3 regions of the Paenibacillus sp. p3-SID867 genome follow, and region 2 is predicted to be linked to each of the others. Evidence: riboswitches for the same ligand, from Rfam matches in the RefSeq annotation. Region 2 holds a riboswitch; each other region holds the start of a gene.
What was found. A riboswitch is a leader RNA that binds a small molecule or an ion and turns the genes downstream of it on or off. The one in region 2 is predicted to bind ZMP and ZTP.
Positions count from the first base shown of each region.

Region 1 (10,482 bases), on a different contig from region 2:
TACTGTTACAGAGCCAGCAACAGCACATAAAATCATGAATATTTCGCAAAACCAATCTATCTCAAAAGAGGATGATAGAGGGGAGTTGTTAAGCTACAAAAAAGTAAATGATTTAACTACAAAAGAAATCAATAAGTTGAATCCTGAAAAGAATATCAGGCAGCTTTTGGCTTATGATGTATCTCTCTATTCTATTACTTACAAGTCAGTCCAAAATGGAAAACCGATTGTATTATCAGGTCTTGTAACGATTCCTAAGGGTAAAGAAAAACCATCTTTCTTGCAATACCATCATGGTACAATGCTACCGATCCCAATGCCTGGTGGCGAAGGATCAAACGATGTACCTTCATTATTCCACGGACAGTCGCCTCAGCCAGATGCTGATTTTGGGGAGACAAGAATGATGATTCTGACTTTCGCATCAAAAGGTTATGTTGTGAGTGCACCAGATTATGCTGGTTATAATGTTTCTAAAGATTTGGATCACCCGTATAATATCCCAAGTGAATTAGCAAACTATTCAGTAGATATGCTTAGAGCAACTAAAGAACTAACAAAAGAATTAAAAGTGAAGACGGACAGCAAGTTATTTTTAACAGGGTGGTCTGAAGGAGGAGGAGCTGCTTTAGCAACTCATAAAGCCATTGAGCAAAAATATTCGAAAGAATTCAATCTTATTGCTACCTCTCCATTAGGTGGACCATATGATATGCCATCTATGCTCCAAAGCAATACTCTTGATTTTGAAAGCGACGATCTGGGTGAAAATGCTGGTATTTATAGTTGGACATTATATAGCTTGCTAAAATTCAGTAACATCAATGTACCTTTAGATAAGGTATACAATTACGAAGTCAACGATTCTTTAGACGCACTTAATCCACCTTCCAGTAAAGTAAGCGAAATTTTAAACTTACCGTTTTTACAAGAAAGCATCATGAGTGGTGATAACGAGGAATTGCTTAGTGTCATTGAACAAATAAGCCTTATTAACGGTTGGACTCCTAAGGCCAAAATCATGTTTCACTCAGGTAAGAACGATAATATTGTACCTCACTTCAATACATTGAATGCCTATAGCAAGTTTAAAAAGCAAGGAGCAGATGTAACCCTGTATGAGTATAATGGTGACCACTATACTCCTGACTTAGACTACCTGACAACTACGATTAAAGATTTTGGAAAACTGTCTCGACAAAAATAATAATCTTTAGCTTTTACTATATAAAGGCCTAATCACTCATAGAATTAGGTCTTATAATTTTTCTGAAAGTTTTGGCTAAACGATTTGAGGAGGCATTTTATGCGTATGAGAACAGAAATAGTAACAAAACACTTTAAAGAGTTGTATAAAGTAGAGAAGTTATATAAAACATCCTTTCCAGAAAATGAACGAATCCCATTATGGTTCTTATTGTGGAGATCTCGCAAAGAATTCGTTGATTATATTGCCTTCTACGATGATGAAGTATTTATTGGATTCGCCTATCTGATCTCAGATAGAAATCTGACCTTTGTGCTATATTTGGCCATTTCATCAGAAGTCCGATCAAAAGGCTATGGAACGATCATACTATCTACGATCAAACAAAAATATATAGGCAATCGTATTATATTGAATATTGAAGCAATTTATGAAGTGGCGGACAATTCTGAACAACGGATTAAACGCAAGAATTTCTATCAGAAAAACGGATTTCAAAATGCGGATTTCAAAATTTATGAATATGGTGGGCTATACGAAGTATTGATTCATGGAAGTAATGTCACACTTGAAGAATACAAATTACTACTAAAGCAATTTACTGGGGTTCTTTTCAGTTTGTTTTACAAACCTAAATTTATTTCTGATTATGGTACTGATAGAACATAATGAATGCTTCCTGCCCGTTAGCTTAATGAGATTGTAAGGAAACATAGTTAGATACTTATCTAATCGGTAATCGGCTCATGTTCTTGTCCATTACGGCAATCGGTACAAGTTCTTGTCCTTGACTCGGGACAAGAACTTGTACCGATAAAACAAAAAAGCCGCTAATAAAGCGACTTTCAATGGGTCTATGTTCTTGTCCTCCGACACTTTTTCAGAATGGGATCGCTCATATGTCGGAAACACTTGCTTCGCCTGCACAAAGATTCCCGTGCTTGTAATAATGGCTCCTATTTAATGCTTTTAATAAAACATCAATATACTTGCACTTAATAAGCCACTGATTTTTTTAAGGTAAGAATACTTTCTTGAAGAAACGTTTGGTTTTTTTCAATTCCTCTGTTTTTACACCAAACAACAGCACTAAATGCATCGTAAAAATCATAAAATGGTAGCACTCTATCCAGAGCTAACACAGGTCGAATCGTCAGATAACCTTCAATATAGGGTAACTTAGTTCTCGGATTGACTTCCCAAATATATCGATTTACTTTTGTAAAGTCTATTTCTGAGGACCCACCACGTGCACTTTCGAAATCAATAATTCCAGTGACCTTGTTACCGTTCACCAGAATATTACCCGGCCTAAAATCCATATGAACAATACACGGTCCGTCAGGATTTGGTAAAGCAGAAAAAACGTCATCAAAATGAAGAATACATCTTTCAAACAGTTCTGGATTGAGGATCTCCTTGCATGGCTCTTTCCACTTTTCAAAATTTTTTCTGATATGTAGTCTCCAATTATTTTGGTCAACTAACTTGAATCCCTTTGTCGTATGGTAACCGTATCCTGGAGTTTTTACTTCATGTAGCATTGCATGATACACACCGATTTGAAAAGAAAGTTTCTCATCCATATCTTCTATACTAGGCGTACCTTCAATAGCAGAAAGCAGCAATGCTCCAGTAGTGCTTTCATCCCCAAACCAAATGTCCAAAACCTTAGGAATAGGAATCACTCCCTTCAACGTTTCAAGTACCTGAAATTCACGAAATAGTTTATCTTTGTTATATGGGATTTTTACATATACAATTTCCCCGTTAACAAGAGTAAGCTTGTATACGAGTGAACTAAATGAATCTGGAACATCTTCTATAATCAAGACGTTCAACTTTAGCTCTTTAATAACGGTTTGAATAGAACTCACATGGTACCTCCTTCGCCTGACAGATTCCATTAGTTTAATAATTAAATTAATTACCCTAAGCTACCCGAATATTCTTTTTTGCATTAACCTACCCGTTAGCTTAACAAGACAGCTGATCGCTCTGACCAGCTGCCTTCTCTGCTTTATTCAACTATCGTTTCCTGTTAGCTTAACAAATCCAAGTTTATTAATCATTGTATAACCTAGACAATAAGTTATATGCTGGATTTACTTCCCGCGTTTCATACGGAACAAAACACTTTTCTTTCATCGCATCGAGCGTACGAGATTTTTGTTGCGGACAGGTTATGTATTGGTCTATATTAGATTCATTTAATTGAATATACTTGGCTTTTTTAATTTCTTTTGGTTGAATATTTATTTCTCCACTAACATACTCAGCTTTCTTCAGCCCAAATATTCATCTCCGCACCAATCTCAACCGAATGAATGTTTAACTTCTTTAGTTTGGGTTCGATATGTTGCCTCATGTATCCTTCTAAATCCGCTAGAAAAGATTGGCTTTGCACATTGCCGACAATCTGAAAACCTTTTTGGCCCTGGATCCAAACCAATGATGCAGTTGGTTCCGTTAAATCATCAACATAAACTCTGCCCGGGTTATTCCCATTAACGATCGCCCTGACTTCAACGTTTGACACTGATCGGTGATATGCCGTATTTTATAAAAATCCTGTTTATTAAGTTCTAATATCATTTTTGTTCTCCTAAGTATGAAGATATTCTTCCGCATCTGATTCTTGTAAGTACCGGATGACCAAACGATTCTTGAATCCCTTCTTTCAAAAGAATAAAAAAATCGACCCAGCTTGAGATAACCTTATCTTAAGCTGGGTCATTTGCCTCTCTGAGCATTCTTCGAAGATTATAAAACTCACAAATGAATCCTGTCTAATAAATATAGTCAGCTGCCTCTTTTATTTTTCCGCTTGTTCGTATTGCGATTTTAATATCTGATCATTCACGAATGCTTTTAAGAAAAAGAGTTCATCTTCAGAGGGTTTTCGGTTGTGCTCCCTTTCAAAAGCCTCTACCGCCTTCTCCATAGATGCGGATGTCACTGCATTGCTCGTTGAGATGAGCTCTTTCCAATACAGATCCATCTCCGCCGTGTCACAAATGGATTCATGCCCCAGCAGGAAGTGAGTGGCGTCATATTTCCGAATATCCTCGATCATAGGCAATAACAGAGATTGCTTAAAATGATACAAAGAATTTTTCGTTGTGCCATATGCACTATCCCCCAGAAAAAGGACCTTTTCATCCGGAATATATACGATGGTTGAGTCTTCCGTATGCGTGCTTCGAATGGTTTCAAGAACACAAACTTTATATCCTAAGTCGATATGAAGGGATTCCTCAAAAATGATATCCGGCGAAGTTAACTGGAATGTGTCTCTATCCGGTATTTCACTCCTGATGATCTCCACACATAGTGAATCGATCTTTTTGGCATCTGCATATTCTTTGAGAGAACGATCGTCAAACGAAAACCCGCGCCATTCCTGAATGATTTCATTCGTTCGGGTATTAACTATAATTGTTGCTTCAAATTCGTTCATCCCTAGAAAATGATCCCAATGCGCATGCGTAATGACCAAATATTTTATCGGAGGTACGTTTAATTTCCCGATTTCACGCAAGAAGTCCCGTGCGTGCTGAACCGAATTTCCGCCATCGATAACCAGGCTGTATTTGTCTCCGCAAACGAGTCCTAGCGTCGGTCTTTCCTTATTGTTTTGGTTCGTTAGGTAATAGATTGATTCTCTTATTTTATTTAGCATGTCAAATTCTCCTCTAAATTTTATTTGCAACGGCTAAGAGAAAATCTGCATGCTAATTTGGGGCTCGAGTTCGCATATCGATTTTCTCATTTTATTTTGTTACCAATGGAATCGCCTCCCGTGTATTTAACTATCATTTATTTCTTCATGCGCTCGCCGATACCTCAGAGTAATATTTACATTTTATAACATCATCTTCATCATGGAAAGGTACGGTTTGGTTTAAATGGTTTTTTCGAATGGAAATGGTTTATGCTTTTGCGATGATCTCCCTCTCATACAAGTGCGCGCTCCAGGAGCCCGCGTCAAAGCGACCCTGCAACACGAATCCTAGATTTACGTAGTATGAATTTAGTCTTGGGTTGTCGGCCATACAGTCGAGACGAAGCCGGCTTTTTCCATTGGCCCGAACATAACTTTCCGCGTAGCGAATGAGTTCACGGCCAATTCCTTCTCCCTTCCGTTTGTGTGAGACGCATAACCGATGAACATACCCCGCGTCCTCGTGAAATTGCTCTCCCCATATTTCCTCGTATACCCAGTGGACGGAGAGACACCCGACAAGTTCATTCCTTAGAACAGCGACGAACACTTCATTATCACGGACAAATGCATCGACAATCTCGCGTTCGAAGCTTTCTACACGCCATTGCCAGAAGCCATGAACCGAATGAATCCATTGCGCTGCGTCGATAAAAAGGGAGCGAATACCGTCCACATCTTCATATGTTGCCCTAAGGATAGCCAGCGATTCGGAAGGCTCTCGTCTCCAGTCATGCTCCAGCCTCGACGCAGTATCGATCGCCCGTTCCTCCCCGTGAAGCTTTGCGATAAGATGTAGCGCTGCATCTATGCCTGCCGTAACACCAGCCGATGTAATGATTCGGCCATTGTCCACGTATCGGACGTTCTCTATCAGCGTCGCGCTCGCCGGCGCGGCCTCAATAAGTAAATCCATCGCCCGTATATTGGTGGTCACACGTAGTCCTTCGAGAAGTCCGGCCTTGGCGAGCAGCAATGCCCCCGTACATACGGACAGAGTAAATGAAGCACACTGGGAGGTTTCTTTGATCCAATCGGTTAACTTCTCATTATGCATCTCCTTGCGTGCTCCCCAGCCTCCCGGAACGATCAGGATGTCTGGCGTCGGACACTCTGAAGCAGCGAATTCCGGAAGAATCGTCAAGCCGCTAATTGTCCTAATCGGCGTTTTTGATTCCAGAGCGACCGTATAGACCAGAAAGTCCTGTCCCCAGTTACTCGCCACCGCGAACGCGTCGAATGGTCCCGTTACGTCCAATGCATCCACTTGCTCATACACCAGCACCGCTACTTTTTTCACTGCTCCCATCCCAGCACTCTCCTCGAAAAATAGAAAAGCATTTGGTTAAAAATCAACCAAATGCTTTGCCCAGGCGAACGGCTTATTTGACGGATGCGCTCCCCCGTAGTAATCTACGTTCTCGCCAGTTACGCATCCCATATGTTTACTATTTATTATAAGACTGGCGAACGATTGAGATCAACAACATTTTTCAAAATATTCGAACTTAGATAGACTAATCAGAATTCTTGTGGCCTGTTCTAAGCACAGTAATGAACAATCCCACCCGTTGCTTCAACAAACCAAAAAAGGTTCCGCAAATGCAGCTCCTACGCTATCGTTTCCCGTTAGAGAAAGACAGAAAGGATAATTGAAAGCATAAGCAAGCACAGGCTCCCTTTTGTGTTTGCTTATGCTTATTTATTGGTATTTTTCGAATTCATTTTTCAACCAGAGCCTATTGTTCTGAGCAATGTATTGCTCTGATTGGATTAACAACTCCACGAGCTCAGACTTTGTAAGCTTCATATTTCGCCTTCAGTATTGTCCGCTAACTTAATAATCTGAATTTCCTAACTCATAACATAACTACACAATCAGGCTCATGGGCTGGATGGGCTATTTCCGGATAGCTTCTGCCAAGAACCACTGTGAGAGATTCGACCAGTGGATTCGCAGGCGCCTGCGAATGTGCTTGTGGAAACAATGGAAACGGGTACGCACCCGCCTCCGGGAGCTCCGGGCACTGGGTGTGCCCGAATGGGCAGCGTCCAAGATGGCCAACTCCCGTAGAGGTGCTTAGGAAATGTCCCGCAACACGAACAACGCCCTTCCGAACTCCTATTAGGAAGCGAAAGGGCTGATAAATTTACTTACTCGTTATCTGGAGCTTTGTTAACCTTTTGGAACCGCCGTATGCGGACCCGCATGTACGGTGGTGTGAGAAGACGGGGGTTAGTCGCCCCCTCCTACTCGATTTGCCTTTATAATTATTCAACTATCGGATTCGATCTCTATGACACCATTGATACTTAACAGCAAGATTATCAAGCATCATTCTGACAATACTAGGTCGAGCCAGGATTTTGCCTCATGGTACAGAACTGGATTGTTTTCTGGCGTGTAGTAAGCCAACACTGCCACCGCCTGCGATACGACCCATCCGCGGGCTCTTGCCCATGTAGCGTCATCCGTAGGTAGATAATTGCGGAACGCGTCACGTGCTGCCGGCGAGTGTAACTTCCATGCGACCATGACATCGCATGCAGGATCGCCAACGCCCATTGTATCCCAATCAATCACACCGGTGATTCGTTTATTTCGCACAAGCCAGTTACGCATGTCAAGGTCGCCGTGATGCCAAACTGGTGGGCCGCTCCACGGAGGCGCGGCAAGTGCCGATTCCCACACATCAGACACCGCAGCAACATCGCCATCGAACTGTGCCAAACAGTATCGGAACCCCTCATCCCTTTGAGCCAAAGGAATGCCGCGTCCCTGTGGCCCACCCGATGAATCGATTTGTTGCAGCGCTGCAACGAACTCCGAAAGATCACGAGCTGCCTGAATCGCGTCAATCTCCTCTATCGGCACCGTCTCGCCCTCAACCCATGTGTGTATATACCAAAACCACGGATATTCGCTATTCGGGTGCCCTAGAGCGACTGGTACAGGAGCTTCCAGCGGAACCAATGGAGCAAGCTTAGGCAGCCAAGTAAACTCGGGACTTTCTGGTGTCGTAGGCCCTTCCCGCCGCGAGAGCCGAACTAAATATTCGTTGCCTAGCCGAAAGATGGCGTTCACTGTGCCAGCCGGCTCGATCCGTCGCAGGGATAGATCCGCCCAATGGGGAAACTGTGCAACAAGCAGACGACGAACGAGCGCTTCATCAAGTTCCTTTTCGTCGACGTGCATTTTCTCAACCATGATTCGCTACCTCCTCGGTGTTACCATCACATATTTAACAGGGTATCAAAGAAATAATGGAATAGACAGATAATACCTAATTATAGTTAAAGTATACCGCTAATCAGCGGTATCATTGGCACGTAAACCAGCTAGTTCTACTACTTCAATCAACGTTATAGAACATTATCATATCGCCTCTAATCTCTTTATGCCATTAAAGTCTGCGGCTTTTCTGACGCAACGCCCAGGAAGCGATGCCAAGCGCAGCATAGACAAGCGGAAGAATGATATGGAATCCGTAATCGCCGTAATCATTAGCAAACGCATGAGATAAAGCCTCACCCATCATGAGAAAAAAGATACCGCTATAATCAAGGGGCACTGTTATGTCTTTAAACAGCTCCGCCATGTACATTGGTGCAGGGTCTTTATCGGCATTAGCGGCAGCGTTGTTGGAAGTTGATTCATTCTGGAAAATCGGTATGATGTGCGGAGCAGCAAATCTACCGGTAACGATCATTGTCATTTTTGCTATACGTGAACGAATAATGAGTAGTCAAGGGCGTGTCATTAATGCAACCTATATTCGATAACCAGGTTGGGTTGGTACTACCGAAAGTTCATTATTAGATCAGGTTGCTGCTGGCAAGCTGCTTCTTGGTACATCGAATCTTGGGTTCGTCGGATAGCCGACATTCAGATAAACCACTTGTGGGATATAATTTCGCTCAGCTAAACTGCCCGTCGGATTTGATTAAATTGGATGGAAATATAGTTAGACACTTATCTAATCGGTAATCGGCTCATGTTCTTGTCCATTACGGCAATCGGTACAAGTTCTTGTCCTTGGCTCGGGACAAGAACTTGTACCGATAAAATAAAAAAGCTGCTGAATTAGCGACTTTCAATCGGACCATGTTCTTGTCCCTCGACATATTCCCATGGACGTGGCCTTTGATGTTTACTCATAGAATTCCCTTTTTCCCATTTAAGGGCTTGCTGTCTATTACACATGTTAGTTTTTACTACTCTGGCCTCATATTTAGTAGTACCGGCATTTTTATTCCATTTGTTAACTTGGCTGTTTGCTCGTGGAGAAGTACCATTTTTGTTCAATTTACGGCCGCTAATTCCTGTTTTCACAACATCTCCCGTGCTCTTTCAGATATCTCATATCCATGTTGTGTTTTTTGCTCGCCTTACTATTGCCATGAGCTGCTTTTTTAATCGCTTTTCCAGCAGCCTTTATAGAGAAACGTTTTCAAAATAAAAATGGGCGATTAGTTTCCCGGAAGAATACCGGGAAACTAATCGCCGCTTTTCTTTTTACTGACTACTTGACGAAGCTACAACCAAGTGCGTACATCTTCATCGGGTTCAATTAGTATCTCAGAAAACTGGACGATTAATGCTTTATAAGTCTTATTTTTTATATCCTATTACTTTACCTATCAGCTTCTCTCTGGGTACAGTGCCAAAACTAAAACTATCTATGCTTCTCCACCAATTATCGCCTATCAGAAAATAATGTTCACTAGGAATGCTAATTTCCTTGAATTTTTTCGTGAAATATTCTTTAAACCTTGTAGGATCTTTTCCGTTCTCTTCAGCCCAAGCCTTATATTGCTCCTGCGTAAATCCCTTATTTCTTGCGTTACCGTAAAACGCGTCAAGGAGCAAACCATCGATATATATCTGACCATTGTTTACTTTTATTTTTTCCCCCGGCATTCCAACAATTCGTAATATTCTCGTTTCTGATATATTTGAGGATTGCTTCTCCAACTTTTCCTTAGGCGTATTTAGATATACCACGTCTCCTCTCTTGAATTCTTGATGATGAGGATCAACAACAAACTCTCCCCATTCAATTGAATCGTACTCAAATTTCCCCTGATCCATTTCGTCTAGTAGGTTTTCAATGAGAATGGTGTCTTCAGGGATATTACTCATCGGATGGACATAATGCGGAGTCTCCGTATCACTAATTTTTGAGGTTGATTGTTGAACGTTACAACCTGTTATCAAAACTAGAGCAATGACTACGTACCATTTTATCCTCATCAAACATCCCTCCAATGCAGAAAATTAAATCCTAATAATACATATAACGTAAAACATCCCAAAGAGTTCGAAAACAAAGCATAGAAAGACCGCCATTGAAGGCGGTCTAAAAAATTTATCATTTCTTCCCAACAATAAGTCCTGGGGATATTAAGATTGCATCTGTTTAGAAACAGTATTCCAATCATAGAGAGGAAACCTGAGATGATTCGCTGTAAGCCTTAATTATTCATAAAAAGGAATCAATTCTGTTAGGTCACAGCCACTCACCCTAATTAGAACGTCTCAACCAATTTC
Region 1 is NZ_JAMBDM010000031.1:15,583-26,064, reverse strand. Features, by position in the region: gene M4D81_RS32555 (alpha/beta hydrolase family protein) at 1-1,207, shown strand, start outside; gene M4D81_RS32550 (GNAT family N-acetyltransferase) at 1,307-1,876, shown strand; gene M4D81_RS32545 (phosphotransferase family protein) at 2,203-3,084, opposite strand; partial or broken gene M4D81_RS32540 (DNA mismatch repair protein MutT) at 3,272-3,490, opposite strand; gene M4D81_RS32535 (hypothetical protein) at 3,483-3,746, opposite strand; gene M4D81_RS32530 (MBL fold metallo-hydrolase) at 4,023-4,889, opposite strand; gene M4D81_RS32525 (GNAT family N-acetyltransferase) at 5,140-6,240, opposite strand; ZMP/ZTP riboswitch at 6,292-6,373, opposite strand; partial or broken gene M4D81_RS32520 (group II intron maturase-specific domain-containing protein) at 6,815-7,060, shown strand; gene M4D81_RS32515 (aminoglycoside phosphotransferase family protein) at 7,267-8,139, opposite strand; partial or broken gene M4D81_RS32510 (DoxX family protein) at 8,336-8,491, opposite strand; gene M4D81_RS32505 (hypothetical protein) at 9,016-9,264, opposite strand; gene lepB (signal peptidase I) at 9,544-10,185, opposite strand; gene M4D81_RS32495 (Type 1 glutamine amidotransferase-like domain-containing protein) at 10,461-10,482, opposite strand, start outside.
Region 1: linked by a shared signal. The riboswitch ahead of M4D81_RS32525 (GNAT family N-acetyltransferase) and the one ahead of M4D81_RS07835 (bifunctional 5,10-methylenetetrahydrofolate dehydrogenase/5,10-methenyltetrahydrofolate cyclohydrolase) in region 2 are both predicted to bind ZMP and ZTP.

Region 2 (10,482 bases):
TCCCCTTTGAGTAAACTGTGCAGAAGAAGACGCTACAGACGATACAGTTTACTTAAAGGGAACTTTTTTATGGGAGAGTTTATAAGATAGAATCCGAAGAAAATAGGGATATATCCATTTAATAAAAAAAGCCAAACTCGTCTGAACGAGTTGGCTTTTTAAACGTGACTGCAGTCTGTTCATTATTTGTTTATCGGTTGGCCTGCATATGCTTGCACATTTAGCGGAGCTGTCAGGTATTTTGGAGCTTTAGCTACAAATGCCTGAAAATGGATGCTCGCATTGTGGAGCCCCACAGCTTCCTGGTCTTTCCACTGTTCAACCATGAGATACGTATTATCCTGCTCCGTATCTTTAAGCAGCTTATAAGATTCATTTCCTTGTTCCGCGCGGGATGCCTCAATAAGATCTTTTACGGATTCCAGAAATTCTGCCTCTAGTTCACGGTTTACTTTCATTTCTGCATGAATAATAATCATCGCTATGACCTCACTTCCACTCTGCAATACGATCAATAGGAAGACGGGTCGTCAAACGCGCTTCTTTGGCAGCTTTACCTACAGAGATGAGCATTACCGGCACATAACGTTCTTTCTCCATACCAAATGCCTCTGCAATTCGGGATTTGTCGTATCCGCCAATGGGGTTCGTGTCATATCCACGGGCACGGGCAGAAAGCATAAGCTGCATGGAAACCAAACCGCTATCGATAAGGATCATTTCACGGAAAGACTGTGCCGGAATACGTGCGAAGAGATCGGTATAGTTTGCCATCATCTGATCTTTAATCTCTTGTGGCAGATAACCGCGTTCCACGGCGCTACCCATAATTTCATCTGCATTGTCGAATGCGTTCATATCCCCAAATACAGCAATGACAGCGGAAGAAGTTGAAACTTGCGTTTTATTCCCTGGTGCAAGCTCTTCAAGCGTCGCTTTACCTTCTGGGCTATCAACGACAAGAAATCTCCAAGGCTGAAGATTAACGGATGACGGAGCCAAAGTCGCTTCTTCCAAAATTTCAGTCATTTCTTCACGGCTGATTTTGACCGATGGGTCGTATACCCGCACAGAGCGACGGGAAGTAATAATTTCTTTATAATTATTGTTTAGGGAAGTTACAGTCATGATATATTCTCTCCTTTAATCTCTATAAGTTAATTGGTCTTACTTGGTTCTTTCATTAGTTGAATCTGGCTGTTCAATTTCTGTAGAGTTTGAACAAACGCAAGTCGTTCTGATTCCGTGAGGTCTGCCTGCAGTTCCTCCATAAAACGATCTTTCTCTGCCTTAAACGCTGCTACTTTACTTTTGCCCACTTCAGTTAGCTGAACCAACGTAATCCGGTTGTCATTCTCACATCTGGTTCGGAGAAGTATTCCTTCAGCTTCCAACTGCTGAACATGACGGGTCACCGCAGCTGGATCAATAGACACGGCCTTCTGCAAATCCGTTTGGCTAATTTGGCCCCCCGTTAATTTGCATAAGAGTTCGAGCCGATTGGGACTAACTCCAGCACATCGTTCAAACCGGGTCGAAATATGCTTGTTTAAATGCATCAGCAAGTACAGCAAGTCTTCCGTATGGCACGTAGCGATTATAAAGACCCCCTTCAATTCATTGACTCATCAATGTTTGATGGGTCAATCATATACCTTTGTTTTCTGAAAATCAAGTCTTTTGCATAAAAAATTGAATCGGATTTCATGTATAATAGGAAGTAGATTCCTAATTCATAGATTTGAGGAAAGATTAGTTTTTCATGGAGAATGTAATGCTAACGCATGAACAACATAAATCAGGAGGACAAGGTTATGGCAAAAGCAAAGGTTCCAAAGAGACCCACTAGAGATGAGTTTGTACTGGAAGAGCTCGGAAATCAGCTTACGGAAGCTTACCAGGAGGAATCGGTCATCGTACTGACGGTCTGGGGATGGGAAGAAGCAGTCCGCGGACAAATCGATCAAATGGACTCCCGCACAGGGAAGGTGCACATGAAAGAAAATGGCGTCATTAGGAAGGTTCCCTTTATGGATATTATGGAAGTGAATTATCCCAGGGACTAATCAGAATTATACTGAAAAAGGAGATCCTGCGAGGATCTCCTTTACTTTATCTCTGTCTAATTATAACCATCCATTCAGCTGTCATTGTACCACGCCACTGAGCAAGCTTTCCCACTCCTGAATAATGCGATTTTTATTCAGACGATGGCCGATCAGCGTAAGATATCCGCGTTGCAGCTGCAGCGTGCTTGGCTTACATTCAAGCTCTGACCCCGCCCACTGAACTAGAGAGGGACCCGTCGAGAGATGGATGTAACCTTTGGTCCGAATCAGGCTGGAGCCCAGTGCACCGAGAAAAGTTTCGATCGCGCTCAACTGAAGCGGGAAGGGGGATGGAGCAGATAAGGTCAAGGTATCCATGCCCGTGAAGGATGTGCTGCTGTGTCCGGACTCTTCTCCGTGCAGATGGCTATGGTGGTCATTGGCAGATCTCTCTGGCTGGTGGTGCGCATGCTTGCTGTGATCATCAGTCAACGGTTTGTCTTGCGAATGATCCGCAAGATCTCCTGGCTTCCATTGCGAAGTTGGAAACGAATGGCTCGGGTCCTTAGAGGCCTCAAGCTGAAGCTGAAGCGTCGAAAACACTTCATTTTCATCCAAACGGCTGTAGTCGGTTACGGACAGGCTTGCCGTCGTGTTTATTTTTCTAATGGAGGTCATGACTTTGTTGATCTGTTTATCGTCGCAGTCCCCGGCCTTGTTAAGGATGATCATATCCGCGAAGCTGATTTGTCCCCGCAGGGTACGCACCAGCTCACGACTGGATGCAAAGAAGCTGTTGTACTCGAGAAATTTGCTGCAGTCGGCCAAGGCAATTTTGTGCTGGATTGAGATTCGATCAGCCAGGGACGGATCCTGCAGATCCTCAAGAATCTGTTCAGGATTCGCCACGCCGGTCGTTTCGATGAATATGAGATCCGGCTTCTGATCTAACAGGGTTTGCAATGCTTGACCCAGCTCGTCTCGCCGGGTGCAGCAGATGCATCCGTCGAGCAGCTTCTCAATCGGAAGATCGGGGATTTGGTTGGAGACCGTATCACCATCCACATCTTGTTCGCCCATCTCATTCATAAGCACGGCGGTTCTCCACTGCCGCTTGGCGGCATATTCCAGCAGTCTGAGCAGCAGCGTGGTTTTGCCGCTTCCCAAAAATCCGCTAATCAATACAACGGGTATCTTGTTCATTAATTGATTTCCTCCTTGGTCTCGTTATCATTCGAATACAGCTCGTCAAACTCCGCGACGGAGTCCGGATTCGTGAAAATGTAAGGGGATGCCGGCTGCTCGATCGGCTGAATCTGCTTCGCTTGAATTTGCAGCGTCTCTTTACCATTCAAGGTGGCGACCTGGATCGTGCCATCAATCTGGACCCACGTATCATTAGCGAACGACGCAGCATTCGTGCCCCGCACAAGAACCCCGAACGGTACGGCGTCTGCCGTGCAGCACATCACGAGGAATCGGCTGACGGCAAAGGTATCCTCATTCATATGTCCGTCGCGGAAGACGAATCCTTGCACCGAGATGGTTTTTCCTTGAAAATGCTCTTTGTACATATCCATGGCCCCGACGGTTTCCGAGAAAATGTCCGGTTCCACCTTAATGACGGGCAGCGTATATAAGCGCTTGGCAAGCTCTGCAAACTCCACACTATAAATGTCCTTGGCAACGAATCGTTCGTTCAAAGCGATATTTTCTTCTGCTCCTTGATCCATGCCGGGTAATCGCTTATCCGTGGCTGAAAAGGCGGACGTGTTGCGGTCATCGGTTTTACGCCGTACATCGGGATTCGGATAGGTGTAGATCATTCCTTTTTTGGCTGCCATATCGCTGCCCAGGGCTTGGTCCGGCAGGAACAGGCCAAACAGCAGCGGCACCGTGAATAACCCGTATACCGTTATGTTTTTGACAAGGCCGGCAGGCAGGGGATGCTCGCAATCACACACCTCTCCGGAATCGCCCGCAAGGGAATGCCACATCATCCCGAATGCAATGAACAACAACGGAACCGGGCAGAGAAGCAGCAGGGTCTGCATATGAGGCGCTAGGTAATATTCAAGCGAATCTGAAGCATTCAGATGCATGATATAAGCGGCGAGAGCCGCAACAAGCAGCGACCGGAGCGTATAGTGAATCCGTATCCTCAAACTGGACTTCATCCTCCCAATCACCTCCAATCTCAAGCGGATACCTGATCAACCTAAACGGTCCCGGTAATCTCGTTTGGTTTTTTCATCAATCTTTCATCCTTAGGCAGCTATCCACCCAGAAGAGCGTTGACGGCTACAGAGCCGATGAAGACAAGCGTCATCACCAGCAGGCTTAAACCGATGACGAATTTAGTCTTGAAGGTAGCCGACAGCATGAGCAAGCTTTTGAAATCCAGCATCGGGCCGAGCACGAGAAAGGATACGAGCGGACCTACGGTGAAGGTGTGCGTGAACGCCGATGCCACAAATGCATCCGAGGTCGAGCAGAGGGACAGAATGAAAGCAAACCCCATCATGAACAGGTAAGAAGCGGTGGGACCGTTCCCCAATGCCAGCAGCTCTTCTCTAGGAATGAAGGATTGGATGCAGGCTGTCAGGAATGCGCCAAGAACCAGGTATTTGCCCATTTCGATCAATTCGTCTCCGGCGTGGACAAACAGGCTTCTCCAAGTTTTGGGATGCTCGTGCAGCTTGCGTTCACCAACGGCGGAATCTTGTTCGGAAAACTCTTGTAAGGAACGCTTGAGCGGGTTGTTCCTTGAAAAAACATAGACAAGCAAACCTACCGTTACCGCGACTGCAAAAGCCAGTCCCATCCGGCCGATCGTCACTTCGGGATGCGAACGGAAGGCCATGATCGTCGCAGCGAACACAATGGGGTTCAGGATAGGTCCGCTGAGAATAAAGGTTACAGCGATGTAGGCAGGCATCCCCTTAAGCATCAGCCTTCGGACGACCGGGATCATCCCGCATTCACAGATGGGAAACACGATCCCCAGCATGGAAGCGAACAGGACGCCGATGACCGGATTTTTGGGCGTGATCCGACGCACCCACTGTTCTTTAACGAACAGCTGAAGAAGGGACGACAGCAGCACTCCAAGCAGTACAAAAGGAAGCGCCTCAAGGAAAATGCCCGTAAAAACCGTTTTTACCTGCTGTATGTCACGGCTAGATATTAGACTTGTATCGTTCTGCAGCCATATCGTCAAGACCGGTATCACGAAGACAAGCGGAATCATGAAGGGCAGCATTTTGAAGATTACCGGATATTTCATTCAGGCCTCCTGGAGCGAATTGTTCTTAAGACATTCTATGCTTGTACCATCGGCAACATACTAGATTCTTGCAAATTAATCAAAAAGATTACGATTTAATACGTGAACTTCAAGACCGGTAGCGCGAAGTCCAAAGTCGTGGTATATTTAAAAAAAGTTATCTGTGTGTTACTGGCGTAGCTTGGGGTACCAAGAGGGAGCACATAGGATCATATGCCGTACGCCTGGGCAAGAGGTAAGGAGACGATCAGTCGCCTTGCCTCTTTATGTTTTTAATACAATGGCGAAGGAGCGGATTAGCATGAGTAAGGAACCCGTAATTTTGGATGGAAAAAAGGTATCCGATGATATTAAGGCAAAGCTGGCGGTGAAGGTACAGGAATTGAAGCAGCACGGGATAACGCCTTGTCTGGCAACGATTCTGGTTGGCGATGATCCTGCTTCTGCGACCTATGTGCGGATGAAGGGAAATGCTTGCGAGCGGCTTGGTATCATATCCAAGAAAGTGGTGCTGGAGACATCGACCTCGACCGAGGAGCTGATCGCCGCGATACAAGAGCTGAACGAGGATCCGAATGTCCACGGTATTCTGCTGCAGCATCCGGTGCCGCATCATATCGATGAACGGGCGGCTTTTGATGCCATTGCCATTGAAAAAGACGTGGATGGAGTAACCACGCTCGGTTTCTCGCAAAATGCGTTTGGTTTTGCCGATTATCCGTCTTGTACGCCTGCCGCGATTATTGCGATTATGGATTATTATGACCTGCCGATCGAAGGGAAGCATGCCGTGGTGGTCGGACGCAGTCCGATTCTGGGTAAGCCGGTATCGATGATGCTGCTCAATCGCAATGCTACCGTTACGATCTGCCACTCGAGAACGAAGAACCTCGGGGAGCTTGTGTCCCAGGCGGATATCGTGGTTGCGGCCGTAGGCAAACCTAATTTCATTCAAGGGAGCTGGATTAAGCCGGGTGCCGTTGTATTGGATGCCGGCTACAATAAAGGGAATATCGGCGACTGCGATTATGAAGCCTGCGCGAAGGTGGCATCTGCGATTACACCGGTACCGGCAGGTGTCGGCCCCGTTACGATTGCTACATTGCTGAAGCATACCGTCGAATCGGCCGAGCGAACCGTGCAAGCCTAAAGGAAAGCCACAGACTATTTGCATATGAATGAAGGTGCGCCCATGAAATGCTCGATGAGGTTCGCTCGGAAGTGAAATAAGCCCATAGAAGAAGTCCGCCTGCACAAGGCGGACTCTTTTGTTGTCGTTAGATATGAAAATGACGGCAAATTGCGCTTATGTAAAATACCACAGAAACCGTGCTCCAGCGCGGTTTTTTATGCACTATCGGGAAGTGTTCGAACGACCTTGCTGAAATAATGGCTTGCTCTGAAATGCTTTTCATCATTTACAATATGGTTACTGGCTAGAATCTACGGAAGAGGGGCGAGTTTCATTGAATAAGAAAATCATATTTTTTGATATCGACGGGACGCTGCTGGATCATGAAAAGAAAGTTCCGGCTACAACGAAAGAGTCCATTCAGGAGTTAAAGGATGCCGGGCACATCGTCGCTATAGCGACAGGGCGCGCTCCCTATCATTTTGAAGAGCTGCGTGAGGAGCTCGGTATCAATTCCTATGTTTGTATGAACGGTCAGTATGTGGTTCATGAAGGCAAACCGATCCATGGAAATCCATTGGCGCAAGATGCCTTGCAGAAGCTGACGGAGCAGGCCGTTGAGTTTGATCATCCGATCATATATGCCGGCAGTGAAGCCATGAAGATGAACGTAACCGAGCATGTTCATATCGATTCCAGCTGGGGGGAACTGAAACTCACGATCCCTGAATATGATCCGGAATATTACTTGGGCAGAGATATTTATCAGGCTATTGTATTCTGCACGGAGGATGAGGAAGCGGCTTACGTGAACAATTTCGCAGGTCGGTTCGATTTCGTTCGATGGGGTCCTTATGGAATCGATGTGCTGCCGTCCGGGGGATCCAAAGCCGAAGGGATTAAACAATTGATTCAGCTGCTGCACATCGATCTGGAAGATACGATTGCCTTTGGCGATTATCTGAATGATCTGGAGATGCTGTCGTACGTGGGCCACGGTGTGGCGATGGGCAATGCGCCGGAAATCGTCAAGAAGGCGGCCAGGCATATAACCAGGGATGTTGATCAAGACGGTATACAGTACGGCCTCCGTCTGTTGGGTCTACTGGGTAAGGAACCGCAGGAAATCGTGTAGTTATTTTACGATAAAAAGTCATGCAGCGTGTCAGTCTTCGTTCCTGAGGGACGATAAGGACTGACATGTTTTCGGTTTGAAGTGCATTTCGAGAAGCGCAGTTTTGACGATGGAATGAGGGAACAACATCGCTGTGAGATGAGAGCATTGAAGAAGGTTATCTTATGACCTGGGACAATCCCGGCCATAGGATAACCTTTTTTAGATGAAAGTGCAGGTCTTCACGCAGCCTGCTTCCTGGTTTAGCAGCCTTACAACAAGTATAATCAAAAAATAATTGTAAATAATTATTAATTGTCTATATACATTAGTGTGCGTCGTACAGTATAATGATTACAGGAGTTGATGATATGTCAGAGGATCAAGATATTCTGAACAGTTTGGTGCAGGAGCTTCGGCGAGGAACGATCATACTTGGTGTCCTCAGCCAATTGTCGGAACCTCAGTATGGATACTCATTGGTGACCATATTGCAGGAGAAGGGTATCAGCGTGGAAGCGGGTACTCTGTATCCCTTGCTGCGGCGGTTGGAGAAACAAGGCTTGCTGGATAGCGAGTGGGACACGAATGAAGCTCGTCCGAGAAAATATTACATCATAAGTCAGACAGGGAAAGAAATATATCGGCAGCTTTACCATGAATGGAAAGTTATGATGACAAGTCTTGAAGGGCTTGTTGATGACAAGGGGGACGTTTAGTAATGGATCTGATTAACAGGTATATTTATGCAGTGACGCAGAAGCTGCCCGAATCACAAAGAGCCGATATTGAAAAGGAACTTCATGGACTCATCGAAGATATGCTGGAAGACAGGGGAGCAGGCGTCGGGATTGCAAGCACTGAAGATATAGAACAGGTGCTGCTCGAGCTCGGGCCACCCGGAGACATGGCAGCTAGATATAGAGGAAGAGAACGGTATCTCATTGGACCCGGTTTGATCGACAGTTATTGGTCTGTCCTGCGGATTGTATTGTACTCGGTCGTCATCGCTCTTGGCATCGCGTACATGGTTGATTTCTTTACAAGCTCGGATCCTACCGCCGAGAAGCTTCTGGAGTACTTTATCTCCTTGCTGAGTGTGGCTATTCACGGGTTCGCATGGGTTACCGTTATTTTTGCCTATATCGAATATCGCGGTGCTCGGCAAGTTTCTAAGGAAGCTTGGAAACCATCGGATTTGCCTGTAATTCCGGAACCAGCTGTACGGATTAAACCGATCGAGCCGGTGCTGGGCATTCTATTTTCCGTGCTGTTCTTCGTCCTGTTCACGTTTTCCCTTAATCTGATCGGTGTTCATCGATTTGATGAAAACTCGATCGCCATTCCGGTGTTTGAACAGGCTGCCTTTGCCAAGTATTTGCCGCTGATATGGCTTCTTACCGCCTTCAGCATATTCAATGAAGCAAGGAAATTAATCACAAGAAAGTGGACGCCGCAGCTTGCCGTCATGCATGTCATATTTAACGTTGCTTCCGTTATCGTTGCGGTGATTCTGTTCTCCGATATGGCGATTTGGAATCCGACTTTCATGGAGCAGCTAGCACAGACGGGTTTCGTAACACCGGGAAGTGAATCGTACGACATCGTAAAATCAGTTTGGGATCGATCCAGAGATGGTCTTATTTACGTCATCGTGATCATTACTCTTATTGATACCGTGTCCGTTCTGATGAAGAGGTTTCGGCGGAAGGAAGGAAATACAGCGTTAACCAAATAAAGACATAAGTGTTGAAGTAAAGGGTGTCCCAAAAGATCTTGGATCTGGCGGGATGCTCTTTTTTTTTTGCTATTAGGAGACAATCCGTATACGAATCGTTCCAGGAACGACACGCAGCTTGTTGGATAAGCATAGGATAAGGAACGAAGCAAATAATTTTTTGACAAAAATGTGAATGATATGTGTCAAAATTATGTACAATGGTGTTATAATAAGGTAAGAGTTAAATGAAAACCCTTACAGAATGAACGGAGCTGATTATGATGAAATACGCAATCCATTACTCTACGAGAATGAAAGACGTTATTTTATTTTCCTTTGTCATTAGCATTATCCTGTTTCAGGTAGCTACCTTGACCCAATATTCCTATCCTGTCCTATTCTATATGCAGATGGCGGTGAATGTCGTTGTTGTTGCGGCACTAGCAATTGAAGGGTATGCCCGATTGGTGAAACGGGAAGTGAATATTCAGGAGAATTCGGATATGATTACCATCAATGGCGTAGAGATTCATGCCGATCAGATTCGTGAGATCAAGGTTTCCGGATGCCATAAAGCCGCATTCCAGATAAACCTCAAGAACAAGAACGTGAATCCGATGTATTGCTGCTTTAAATTTGAAGAGAAAAATTGTGAAGGAATTCGGAGTCTCACGCGTTGGGCCGAGCGGAACCAGATTTCCGTGCGTAAGGTAGGACCGCAAACCCGTTCCGGGTTGGTACTCACATCAAACCACTAGTTAGCCTAAATTATATTATGAATAGAAGCATCTGAACCTTGAAGAATGGGTTCAGGTGCTTTTTTGATGTAGTTGTAGAGGAAAGGGGGGGCCGGGCATTTGTACCTATAGGAACTGAAATTTTAACCCATGTTAAGATCCTGTTTCAATGCAGGTTAATTTCGTCAGAGATCCAGCTAAGAATGAGAGTTACTTCGCGTTTGGAGAGGAGATTCAGGTTTGGCGATATCAAGGTAAGACGAGGCCAAGCTGTATACGGCGGGGTTTGAACGCTGGATAAAACCAAAAGCATGGGCCTGAATTCTCAGTTCCATGCTTTTGTTCGATTCATTATAAACAGGCGTTGTCGTAAAGTTTGTAACTTAGCTGCTGCAGCCGCCGCCACAGCCACTCCCGCAAGAGGATCCGCTGCTGCAGGATGAAC
Region 2 is NZ_JAMBDM010000003.1:353,935-364,416, forward strand. Features, by position in the region: gene M4D81_RS07800 (putative quinol monooxygenase) at 183-479, opposite strand; gene M4D81_RS07805 (nitroreductase family protein) at 490-1,128, opposite strand; gene M4D81_RS07810 (MarR family winged helix-turn-helix transcriptional regulator) at 1,158-1,559, opposite strand; gene M4D81_RS07815 (YolD-like family protein) at 1,815-2,066, shown strand; gene M4D81_RS07820 (CobW family GTP-binding protein) at 2,148-3,251, opposite strand; gene M4D81_RS07825 (TIGR03943 family putative permease subunit) at 3,251-4,225, opposite strand; gene M4D81_RS07830 (permease) at 4,324-5,334, opposite strand; ZMP/ZTP riboswitch at 5,492-5,571, shown strand; gene M4D81_RS07835 (bifunctional 5,10-methylenetetrahydrofolate dehydrogenase/5,10-methenyltetrahydrofolate cyclohydrolase) at 5,636-6,484, shown strand; gene M4D81_RS07840 (Cof-type HAD-IIB family hydrolase) at 6,801-7,601, shown strand; gene M4D81_RS07845 (PadR family transcriptional regulator) at 7,952-8,299, shown strand; gene M4D81_RS07850 (HAAS signaling domain-containing protein) at 8,302-9,318, shown strand; gene M4D81_RS07855 (hypothetical protein) at 9,579-10,058, shown strand; gene M4D81_RS07860 (glycine-rich domain-containing protein) at 10,421-10,482, opposite strand, start outside.

Region 3 (10,482 bases), 180 kb from region 2:
GAACTGTCGATGGACTGGGAGGAATGTGTTCAGAATAAGCTGCCTTTAGCCTTAATGATGGTCGATATTGACGACTTCCGCGTATATAATACTCTTCATGGTTTATATGGCGGTGATTTATGTTTGCAATGGATAGCCGATGCCTTGAAAATTATTGGCGAACACTATGGAGCGTCTATATCACGCTACGGTGGCGGCACCTTTATCCTGAAGCTGAAAAACGAAAGTCCCGAACGTACCTATGAATTGGCCGAGAAGATACGCCTGGGCGTGCTTGCACTCAGCATTCCCAAGGATCGCTCGGCAGAGGATGGGTTTATGACCGTTAGCGTGGGGGCGGCATGCCTTACACCAGCATCCATGTTAAAGTTCACGGATTTGATTGCGGAGACGGAAAAAGCGATGCATATGGCCAAGAGCAAAGGGAAGAACAGAGTCACGCTGCATGGATGTGATGCGGATTAAACGGTAGATTCGAGTTTGTGTTACCCTCGCTAGTACTAGAATGAAAAAACGATAGTTGACAGCAAAGAAAGCCTGACGCTCTCAATAAGGGAGCCAGCAGGCTTTTTTTGCTGAGAATGATAGAATGGACACTAAGGGTAGATTTAAGATTGGGTATTTGGGGGTGCAGCATGACACAAAATATGCCGGCAAAGGAAGCTCGGGGCAGAAGAAAGCGTACCGTGATTTATGTGTTGGGGGGATTCATTGGAATCCTGTTAATTTATACGCTATATGTGGGCATCACCATTTGGAATTATGCGCAAAGAACAGCCAATATTCCGTCTGATGCAGCCATCGTGCTGGGGGCTGCTGTATGGGAAGGGAAGCCATCCCCTGTTTTTCAGGGACGCATTGATCATGCGCTATGGCTGTATAACCGGCAGTACGTAGACAAGCTGATATTTACAGGCGGACGCAGTTCGGAGGATGAACTTGCCGAATCGGAAGTTGCCAGGCAGTATGCCATCGAGCACGGTGTTCCAGAGAGTGACATCCTTGTCGAGTCGGCTTCGACGATCACGGAGCAGAATCTGCACTTTGCCAATAAGGTAGGAGATTCAGCAGGGCTGTCCTCTTACCTCATTGTAAGTGACCCGCTGCATATGAAGCGGGCGATGATGATGGCGGAAGACATGGGATTGGAAGCCAATCCTTCGCCCACAGCCCGGAGTGCGTATCAGAGCCTGAGAAGCAAAGTTCCTTTTTTAATCAGAGAAGTCTTTTATTACATCGGCTATCAACTGGCTTCACCATTCCGATAATATGTATGCGTTATAAAGCCGGTAAATGGATCGTAAAGGTTGTCCCATAATCGGGTATGCTCTCTACGTTCATCGTACCGCCATGATTATGAATAATGTTCTTGGTAATCATCAGTCCCAGTCCCGTCCCGGTGTCTTTGGTCGTAACAAAGGGCTGTCCCAGGGATTGGATTTGCTCCTGCGTCATGCCAATCCCTTCGTCCTGCACGATGATTTGAACCTCTTGAGCGTTGTGCAAAATGTCCAGGGTAATGGTACCGCCTTGATTCATCGCTTCCATGGCATTTTTCAGCAGATTGATGAACACTTGCTTGAGCTGGTTTACTTCACCCTGGACGAAGACCGGTGCCATCGGATAATGAGGGATGATCTCGATATTTTTGAGGGCTGCTTGAACCTTCATAAGCGTAATGATCTGTTCCATAATGGCAAACACGTCGATGGGTCCGCTGACATGGACACTCTGCGGTTTCGAGAGCACCAGGAGTTCATTGACAATGAGCTCGATGCGTTTGAGCTCCGATTCAATGATTTCAAAATAGAGCTCGTTGCTGCGTTCCGCAGATCGCAGCAATTTTACGAATCCGTTAATCGAAGTTAAAGGATTTCGAATTTCATGGGCAATGCCGGCGGCCAACTGGCCGGCGGTGGTCAGCTTCTCGGATTGCATCACGCGATCTTCTTCCATCTGCTGCTCTGTGATGTCTTTAAAGATTCCGACCGCCGCTTTTTCGCCTTCATAATTTATGGTCAACGTGAATCCCGTGACCATTTTCTCCTGCCCGTCCAGACAGCGTATCAGATAATCGACGCTTCCGATCTCTCCGCTCTCGGCATATTTTGCCCTGCGTTTCATCAGTTTGTTATGGTACGATGCGTCGACTACCACGTCGGTTGAAATCCCGAGGACGTCGCGGGGATGCGCAGCATTAACAAGTCTGAGCGCGGCAGAATTAACATAGTGGACAATACCCTTTTTTGTGATGAGTACGGAGAGGGGAAGCCCATCCAGCAGCTGCAGAAACGAATTTTCCTTCTCGTTGAGTTTCTGTTCTTTCCGCTCCAGCTGTTTCATGAGCTGTCTCAACAAGGTTCGATCTTCAAACTGTACCAAGTAGCCACGGAAACTCTGCGCCAGCTCCTCCTTAACGCTGATACGTAAACTGAGGTGTACTTCACGATCGGATGGATGGTGGTAAACATATTCAAACTGGGTTATGGATTGCTGTTGATCTTGAGTGGCTCTTGTGTTCCAAACCACTTGATTCAATAAGGCGCGGATGCTGCTATCTTCTTGTGACGCCCCGGCAGTTAACTCCTGCTGTGAATATCCCAATAGATCACTTAGTGCCGAATTGACCTTAAGAATCGAACCATCAAGCGATATCAATGCCATTCCGATTACGGCTTGTTCAAAGGCAAAATCATGATTGGGGTTGGAATAGGGCAGCACAGCAAGTCTCCTTTCAAATATCTGACAGGAATGAATTTATCCATATTATATGTTGGACCCTATCATTCATCAATCCTTTAAAGCGATAGATCTTTAACGAAATTTCTCGTTTTGGCGATAAATCCATCCCAAGAAGTGGCTTTCGCAATCGCTGAAGGATGCTATCGATATGCTGAAGTCTAAATCCTAATGTCGCCTTACGGTGATATTGCAATTAACGGGAAGATTAAGTATGATTTAAATAACAATGTATAGGTTTATGTGTAACTGGCGTAGCATGGGGGACCATGAGGGAGCACATAGATGACGACGGCCGTACGCCTGGGCAGAGGTAAGGGAAGCTTATTTCCCTTACCTCTTTATTATTTTCTGCTTTTTTATAAGTCTCTGAAACTACGAAAAGGGGATAAAACAACGATGTTAAAAACGAAGAAAATACTGCTGCTAGGTTCGGGAGAACTCGGAAAAGAAGTCGTGATTGAGGCCCAGAGACTGGGTGTTGAAACCGTAGCGGTCGATCGTTATGCCGACGCTCCTGCCATGCATGTTGCCGATCACAGCCATGTCCTCGATATGCTGGATGGGGAGAAATTACGCGCAATCATCGAGCTGGAGAAGCCGGACCTGATCGTACCCGAAATCGAGGCGCTCGCTACTTCGGAGCTGGTTAGACTGGAGGAAGAGGGGTACCGGGTTATTCCTACTGCCAGAGCTGCGAAGCTTACGATGGATCGTGAAGGGATTCGCCGGTTGGCTTCCGAGGAGTTGGGACTGCCTACTGCAGGCTATCGATTTGCCGATACTTATGAGGAATTTAAACAGGCTGTCCTGGATATGGGCTTTCCGTGCGTGATTAAACCGCTGATGAGTTCCTCAGGCAAAGGCCAGAGTGTATGCCGCTGCGAAGGGGATATCGAGTCCTGCTGGAACATCGCGATGGAAGGCGGCCGCGTGCAGAACGGCAGAGTGATCATTGAGGAATTCATTACGTTCCAGTCAGAGATCACGCTTTTGACCGTTCGCTCCGTCAATGGAACAAGCTTCTGTGCGCCAATCGGTCATATTCAGGAGAGCGGGGACTATATCGAATCCTGGCAGCCGCACAACATGTCCGATGAGCAAATGGAGGAAGCTAAATATATTGCAAGGACGATTACCGACGAGCTTGGCGGATATGGTTTGTTTGGTGTTGAATTGTTCCTTGCTGCGGATAAAGTGTATTTTAGCGAGGTGTCTCCGCGACCGCATGATACCGGCTTGGTTACGCTGGTGACGCAAAATTTATCTGAATTCGCGCTTCACGTCCGTGCCATTCTTGGTTTTCCGATCCCGGAGATCGAATTAATAACGCCTGGAGCCAGCCGTCCGCTGAAAGCGGCGCGAGAGCTGGAGAACTACACAATTACCGGTGCCGAGCAAGCACTGGCTGTTCCGAATACGCAGCTGCGCATTTTTGGGAAACCGGTGACCAAGGTTGGAAGACGGGTCGCAGTTGCGTTGTCAACCGCCGGCACAGTAGAGGAAGCGCGTTCGCGTGCGAAGCAGGCTTTGGATGAGCTTGCTATTGAGGAAGCCTAATCATTACCGATTCTTAGGGTGGTGCATCCATAATCTTCTGAAAAAAAGGTCAACCGATTAACTGGTTGATCTTTTTCATTGAAATGATTTCGCGGATCAAAATCCGGTATGAACTGTTCTGACCATAGTGACTTAGTTTTGTTAGTGGTTTTGATGATAAATATGCAGAAATTTATGTTCTTTCATGATAAGATACACAAGAATACAAACGACCCTCACCCATTATAATGTTTTCAAGGTGCTGCTCTATAGGCACAGTTTATAGCGTTATATTATCTAATAAATATATAGAGGAACGTTTATGACGGCATAGGAGAATCTACATGAGAGACATGACGCAAGGAAGTCCGATCAAGCTGATCATCATGTTTACGATCCCGCTTTTGATCGGAAATATTTTTCAACAATTTTATAATATGGCGGATACCCTGATTGTGGGGCGCACCATTGGTGTGAACGCACTTGCGGCCGTTGGCTCGACGGGCAGTATTTTGTTTTTTGTCATTGGCTTTGCCCAAGGCTTGACCGCAGGTTTATCCATCATAACGGCCCAGCGTTTTGGCGCGAAGGATATCGCGGGCGTTCGCAAAAGCGTGGGAACGAGTATATGGATTAGCCTTGTATTCACGGTTTTTCTGACCATTGTGAGTGTCATATTCACGAGGCCTGTCCTCGTCATGATGAACACGCCGGCAGAAATCCTGGATGATGCTTATTCGTACTTAATCGTCATTAATTGGGGTGTTGGGGCAGCCGTCCTGTTCAACTTGCTGGCGAACTTGCTCAGAGCGCTTGGGGACAGCCGGACACCGCTTCTATTCTTGGTGGTCGCAAGCATTCTGAATATCGTACTCGATCTGTTATTTATTCTCGTATTCAAGATGGGAGTAGCCGGAGCAGGGCTTGCCACGGTGGTATCGCAGCTATTCTCCTGCCTGCTCTGCTTGTTATACATTCATAAAAAGGTTCCGCTTCTGCAGTTCAAGAATGCTGATTGGTCCATCGATTGGACATTTATACACCGGCATATGTGGGTCGGTTTCCCGATGGGCTTCCAAGCCTCCATCATTGCAATCGGTGCCATCATTCTTCAGATTACGCTTAACGGACTTGGGGCAACAGCCGTAGCCGCATATACTGCTGCTCAGAAGATTGACATGCTCGCTACGCAGCCCATGAGTTCCTTTGGCATTACGATGGCGACTTTTGCGGCCCAGAACTTCGGTGCGAATCGCATAGACCGAATTAAGCTTGGAGTTAAACAATGTATATGGGTCTCGGGATCTTTCAGCATCGCCGTGGGGTTGCTGGTTATATTCGCGGGTCCTGCAGCCGTCAGCCTCTTTGTCGGTCAAGGACAGGAAGAATTGCTGTCCCTTAGCAGGCTGTATTTCTTATCGAACGGAAGCACCTATTTGCTTCTCTCGCTGCTGTTCATCTACCGCTTCACGCTGCAGGGACTGGGACAGAGCTTTATCCCAACCGTAGCCGGCATCATGGAACTGATCATGCGGGTATTGGCTGCCATCTTCCTGACCGCGCAGATCGGGTTCCTCGGCGCAAGTCTGGCGAACCCGCTGGCTTGGCTCGGAGCCGTCATCCCACTCGGCATTGCCTACTACCTGAGCATCAAAAGGTTAGGCACGCCTGCTAATCCCGTCTCCATACCGGCCCAGGCGTAAGGATTTTATACAATCGAGTTCAGAACGAATCATGACTTAACGAACAGAAATCACTCTGTTGTTCAAGAGCCATGCATTCGTTCTTTTTTTTGCCTCAAAGCAGCGTGTAAATGATGCATTCCAAATTTGGATGGGCCGCGGTAAGATCACATTAGATTCTTTTAACTAATTTGACAGATTAGAACAGGAGGGGTTGCCTTGTACAAAGTGCTGTTAGTGGACGATGAAGCCGACGTAAGAGAGGGACTCGTGCAGGAAATCCAGTGGGAAGCCTGCGGATTCACGATCGAGGGAACGGCGGAGAACGGGAGAGAGGCTGTGGAGCTTGCGGAGCGATTGGAGCCGGAAGTTGTCATTACCGATATCAGTATGCCGTTTCAGGATGGGCTCCAGCTGGCCTCATGGCTCAGAGAGTTTCAGCCGCTGTGCAAAATCGTGATCTTAACCGGATACGATGAATTTGATTATGCCCGTCAAGCGATTACGCTCAGCGTGGACGAGTATTTGCTTAAACCTTTCTCAGCCGAAAGCTTTATGGAGCTATTGAGGAAGATCAAGGACAAGATCGATTTGGAGGTTGCAGAGCGCGAGGATGTGCGCCAGTTGAAGGAGCATTACCGCACGAGCCTGCCATTGCTTCGGGAATCGTTTCTTGCGTCGCTGCTCACCCGGAAATTACCCCGCTCGATTGTTGAGGAGAAGATTCGAAATTACGAATTATCTTTGAATGGAGGTTGTTACCTTGCTGCGGTTATGGCCTTATATCCCGCTTCTGTTGATAAGGAGCAAACGTCCTCAGCCTCCCTACGCCATTCTGGAGACTTGGATTTAATGCTGCATGCCATGCTGAACATCGCTAAGGAGCTTCTGGATCCCTCATCTATTGTAAGCGCATTCATATATCAGGACAGCATTGTGCTGCTGATTGCGAATGATGAGAGGGAGGAAGAAGCGTGGTTTAGCGAGCTGCAGTTGACACTTGACCGTTTATTAAAAAGCATTCTTCATTATTTGAAGCTGCCGGTTACGATTGGAGTGGGCTCACAGGTGGGGAATCTAACAGACCTGAAGCTTTCATATCAGGGTGCGCTGCTGGCGCTCGACTACCGGTTGATTCTGGGTGCCGAGAAAGTCATTTTCATCGATGATGTCGAGCGTCCGAGACCGGAGGGGGTTCGTCTGGATGAATTAAAGGAGCAAGCGCTGATCCGCAGTCTAAAGCTCGGAACCGAAGAGGAAATGACCGAAGCCATTTCGCATATATTCGATGAACTCATTGGCGCCTCATGTACCATTCAGGACGTTCAGGTATACCTTCTGGAGGTTGTAACGGCCGTCTTGCGATCGGCCAAAGAATCCGGGGTTGAGATCGAGGCGTTGTTCGGAGCAGGATTTCAGCTGCATGCGGAGATCTTTAAGTTTTCCGGCTTACAGGAGGCTAAAGCCTGGCTGCAGGACATTAGTTTGACCATACGAAAGCATATTGCCAGCTCCAGGCAGCATGCGTACAAAGACATTGTGGAGAAGGCACTCCAATATACACGGGAGCATTACGTTGATTCGGAATTATCTCTGCAGAAGCTGTGCATGCAGCTTCATATTAGTACAGGCTATTTTAGCGCTGTGTTTAAAAGAGAAGTCAAAATGACCTACGTGCAGTATTTGATGCAGCTTCGGATGGAAACTGCTAAGGAGCTTCTTCGATCATCGGATCTTAGAGCCTTCGAAATCGCGGAGCGTGTCGGATTTGCCGATCCGAATTATTTCAGCTTCTGCTTCAAGAAGTTGGTCGGCATCTCGCCCAAGGAATACCGGACACAAGCGAGGGGGTAGATCTGGTGAAAATCGCGTATGCCAAGCGGAACTCGATTAAACCAACCATTCAGCGATGGATTAGGCGATTTCGCGCACATAGCATTCAATCGATCATCATGTGGTCCTTCTCGGCATTTATTTTGCTGATCGTGATCGTGGTAGCCGTTCTGTTGTTCAATAAATTCTCCCGATCGGCGGAGCAAAGCGTGTTTCTGAATGCCCAGCAAATCGTGGATCAAGTAAGCTATAATCTTGAGGATTATGTGGACGGGATGGCACAGCTGTATCGGGCCATTGAGGAAAACATGCTAGCGGACGGGCAATGGGACGATGAGCAGGTTACTCAACAGCTGAATACCATCATGCGAAGCCGGGATGACATCGTCTCCATCGCGTTATTTAATGAACAGGGCGATATGCTGAGGAACCATCCGGCTATGCCGGTTAAGGCCAGCGCGCGGGTGACGGAACAAAGCTGGTTTCACTCGGCCATGAGAGTCTCCAACCATCTGAGCTTCTCACTGCCGCATGTGCAGAATTTGTACGACCATACATTTAAATGGGTTGTCACGATGAGCAAAGGAATTACGGTTGTTCATAACGGGGAGCCAACATATGTCATTCTGCTGGTAGATATCAACTTCAAGAAAATCGATGAGCTAAGCAGCCGCATTAGCTTGGGTAAGCGGGGGTATGCGTACATCATCGATGAAGGAGCGGGAAACATCGTGTATCATCCCCAGCAGCAATTAATTTACATGGGGCTTCGAAATGAGAGTGTTGAGCGGGCACTTACTTCCTCTGACAGCTACATTGATGAATCGGATGGAGTCAAGCGGCTGAACACGGTGAAATCAGTCGTTAATATAGGATGGAAAATCGTTGGGGTTTCCTATTTGGATGAAATCATGACCACAAGAGAAGAGGTCAATCGTTATCTGGTTCAGGTCGTGGCGATGGTTCTGGTGCTTGCCATCACAGTTTCCCTGATTCTCTCGGCTATGCTGACCCGCCCCATCCGCCGGATGGGCAGAACGATGAAGGCGGTGGAACGTGGCGATTTCAACGTGGAGCTCCCGATGCAGGGGCCCCTGGAAGTGGTACAGCTGTCCAGCCGGTTCAATCTGATGCTGGATAAGATCAGGCAGCTCATGAAACAGATTGTGAAAGAGCAGGAATCGAAGCGCAGATACGAGCTGGAAGCCTTGCAGGCTCAGATCAACCCGCATTTTTTATATAACACCTTGAATTCGGTTGTCCGCATGGTGGGCATGAGCAAGAAGGAGGAAGTCATTACGATGATCACTTCCTTGTCGAAGCTGTTTCGTTTGAGCTTGAGCAAAGGGAAGACCTCCATAAGCGTCCGTGAGGAGCTGGAGCATGCAAGGCATTATTTGACCATCCAACAAATGAGATATAAACAGAAATTCGATTTTATGATCGAAGCGGAAGAGGCAGCGCAGTCCTGCTACACGCTAAAGCTTGTGCTTCAGCCCTTAATCGAGAATGCCATCGTACATGGCATTGAATATATGGTGGATCAAGGACATATTCACATAACGGCTGCTATACAAGGCGATCTATTGGAGATGACGGTTAGGGACAATGGGGTCGGAATGTCTCCCGAGATGCTTGAAAGGATATTAGAGGTTGAAACGCTGCGACAACATCCGGCTCCATTTATCAATACGGCAGGCTCCGGCGTGGCCGTTCGAAATGTTCATGACCGGATCCAATTATATTATGGGCACCGTTACGGTCTGGAATATGAGAGCGAGCTTGAAGAGGGCACGACCGTTCGCATACGGATACCGATTATTCACGAGCCAGGGGAGGAGCGGGAGCATGATTAGCATGCAGCGTGTGTTATGGATACCGATTGTACAGAAAGGCCGTCTTGTTGTACTCATTCTATCCTTGATCTTCTTAACATCGTGTTCATCAGACGCAACCATAGATGAGAATGAGCCCAAACTCCGGCACATTGCACTCGTGGCACCCATACACGCCGAAGAGCAGGGGGATGCCATCCGATTAGGCGCCGAGGCGGCTGCCAAGGTATACGGAATGGTGCTTGATTATATCCCGCTGGAGCCTAGTGACGATGAAGCGGAGCAGTTGCAAGCTGCATTGAAGGTGCTGGAGAAAGGTTCCTCCGCGATTCTGATCGATCCGGCATCCGAAGCCGTACTGTTGAAATTAGGTGATAAGGCATCAGCAGCTGATGTCCCCATCATTGCTTTGAATGATGAGCGAATGACCACAGGTGTCCTGTCCGCCATCGCAATCCATAATGAGGCGGCCGGACGCAAGGCGGGTGAACAGCTGGCCGACTTACTTGGCGATCGGGGAGTTGTCGCCATACTTCGATCCGACAGGGAGGATCCCGACCTCATTGCCCGCGAAGAGGGAGCCAAAAGCGTATTGTCGGGAATTAGCGGGATTCAGATAGCGGACGGGGCAGCATGCGGCAAACGTGAAGATGCATGCTGGCAGGCGGCTAAGCAGCTGCTGGACCGGGAAGCGGTTGACGGGATACTGGCACTCGATATTCAGGCCTCCTTGGGAGCGGCAAAAGAAGTCGCAAGACGGAACGTTCAGGGGAAGATCAAGATTGTCACCTTCGGAAGCGACCTGGAGCAGCTTCAGCTTCTGCAGGATGGCATCCTACATAAACTCATTGTGC
Region 3 is NZ_JAMBDM010000003.1:536,480-546,961, forward strand. Features, by position in the region: gene M4D81_RS08695 (diguanylate cyclase domain-containing protein) at 1-465, shown strand, start outside; gene M4D81_RS08700 (YdcF family protein) at 636-1,268, shown strand; gene M4D81_RS08705 (PAS domain-containing sensor histidine kinase) at 1,279-2,721, opposite strand; ZMP/ZTP riboswitch at 2,975-3,055, shown strand; gene purT (phosphoribosylglycinamide formyltransferase 2) at 3,139-4,299, shown strand; gene M4D81_RS08715 (MATE family efflux transporter) at 4,623-5,981, shown strand; gene M4D81_RS08720 (response regulator) at 6,180-7,814, shown strand; gene M4D81_RS08725 (cache domain-containing sensor histidine kinase) at 7,820-9,649, shown strand; gene M4D81_RS08730 (substrate-binding domain-containing protein) at 9,642-10,482, shown strand, end outside.
Region 3: linked by a shared signal. The riboswitch ahead of purT (phosphoribosylglycinamide formyltransferase 2) and the one ahead of M4D81_RS07835 (bifunctional 5,10-methylenetetrahydrofolate dehydrogenase/5,10-methenyltetrahydrofolate cyclohydrolase) in region 2 are both predicted to bind ZMP and ZTP.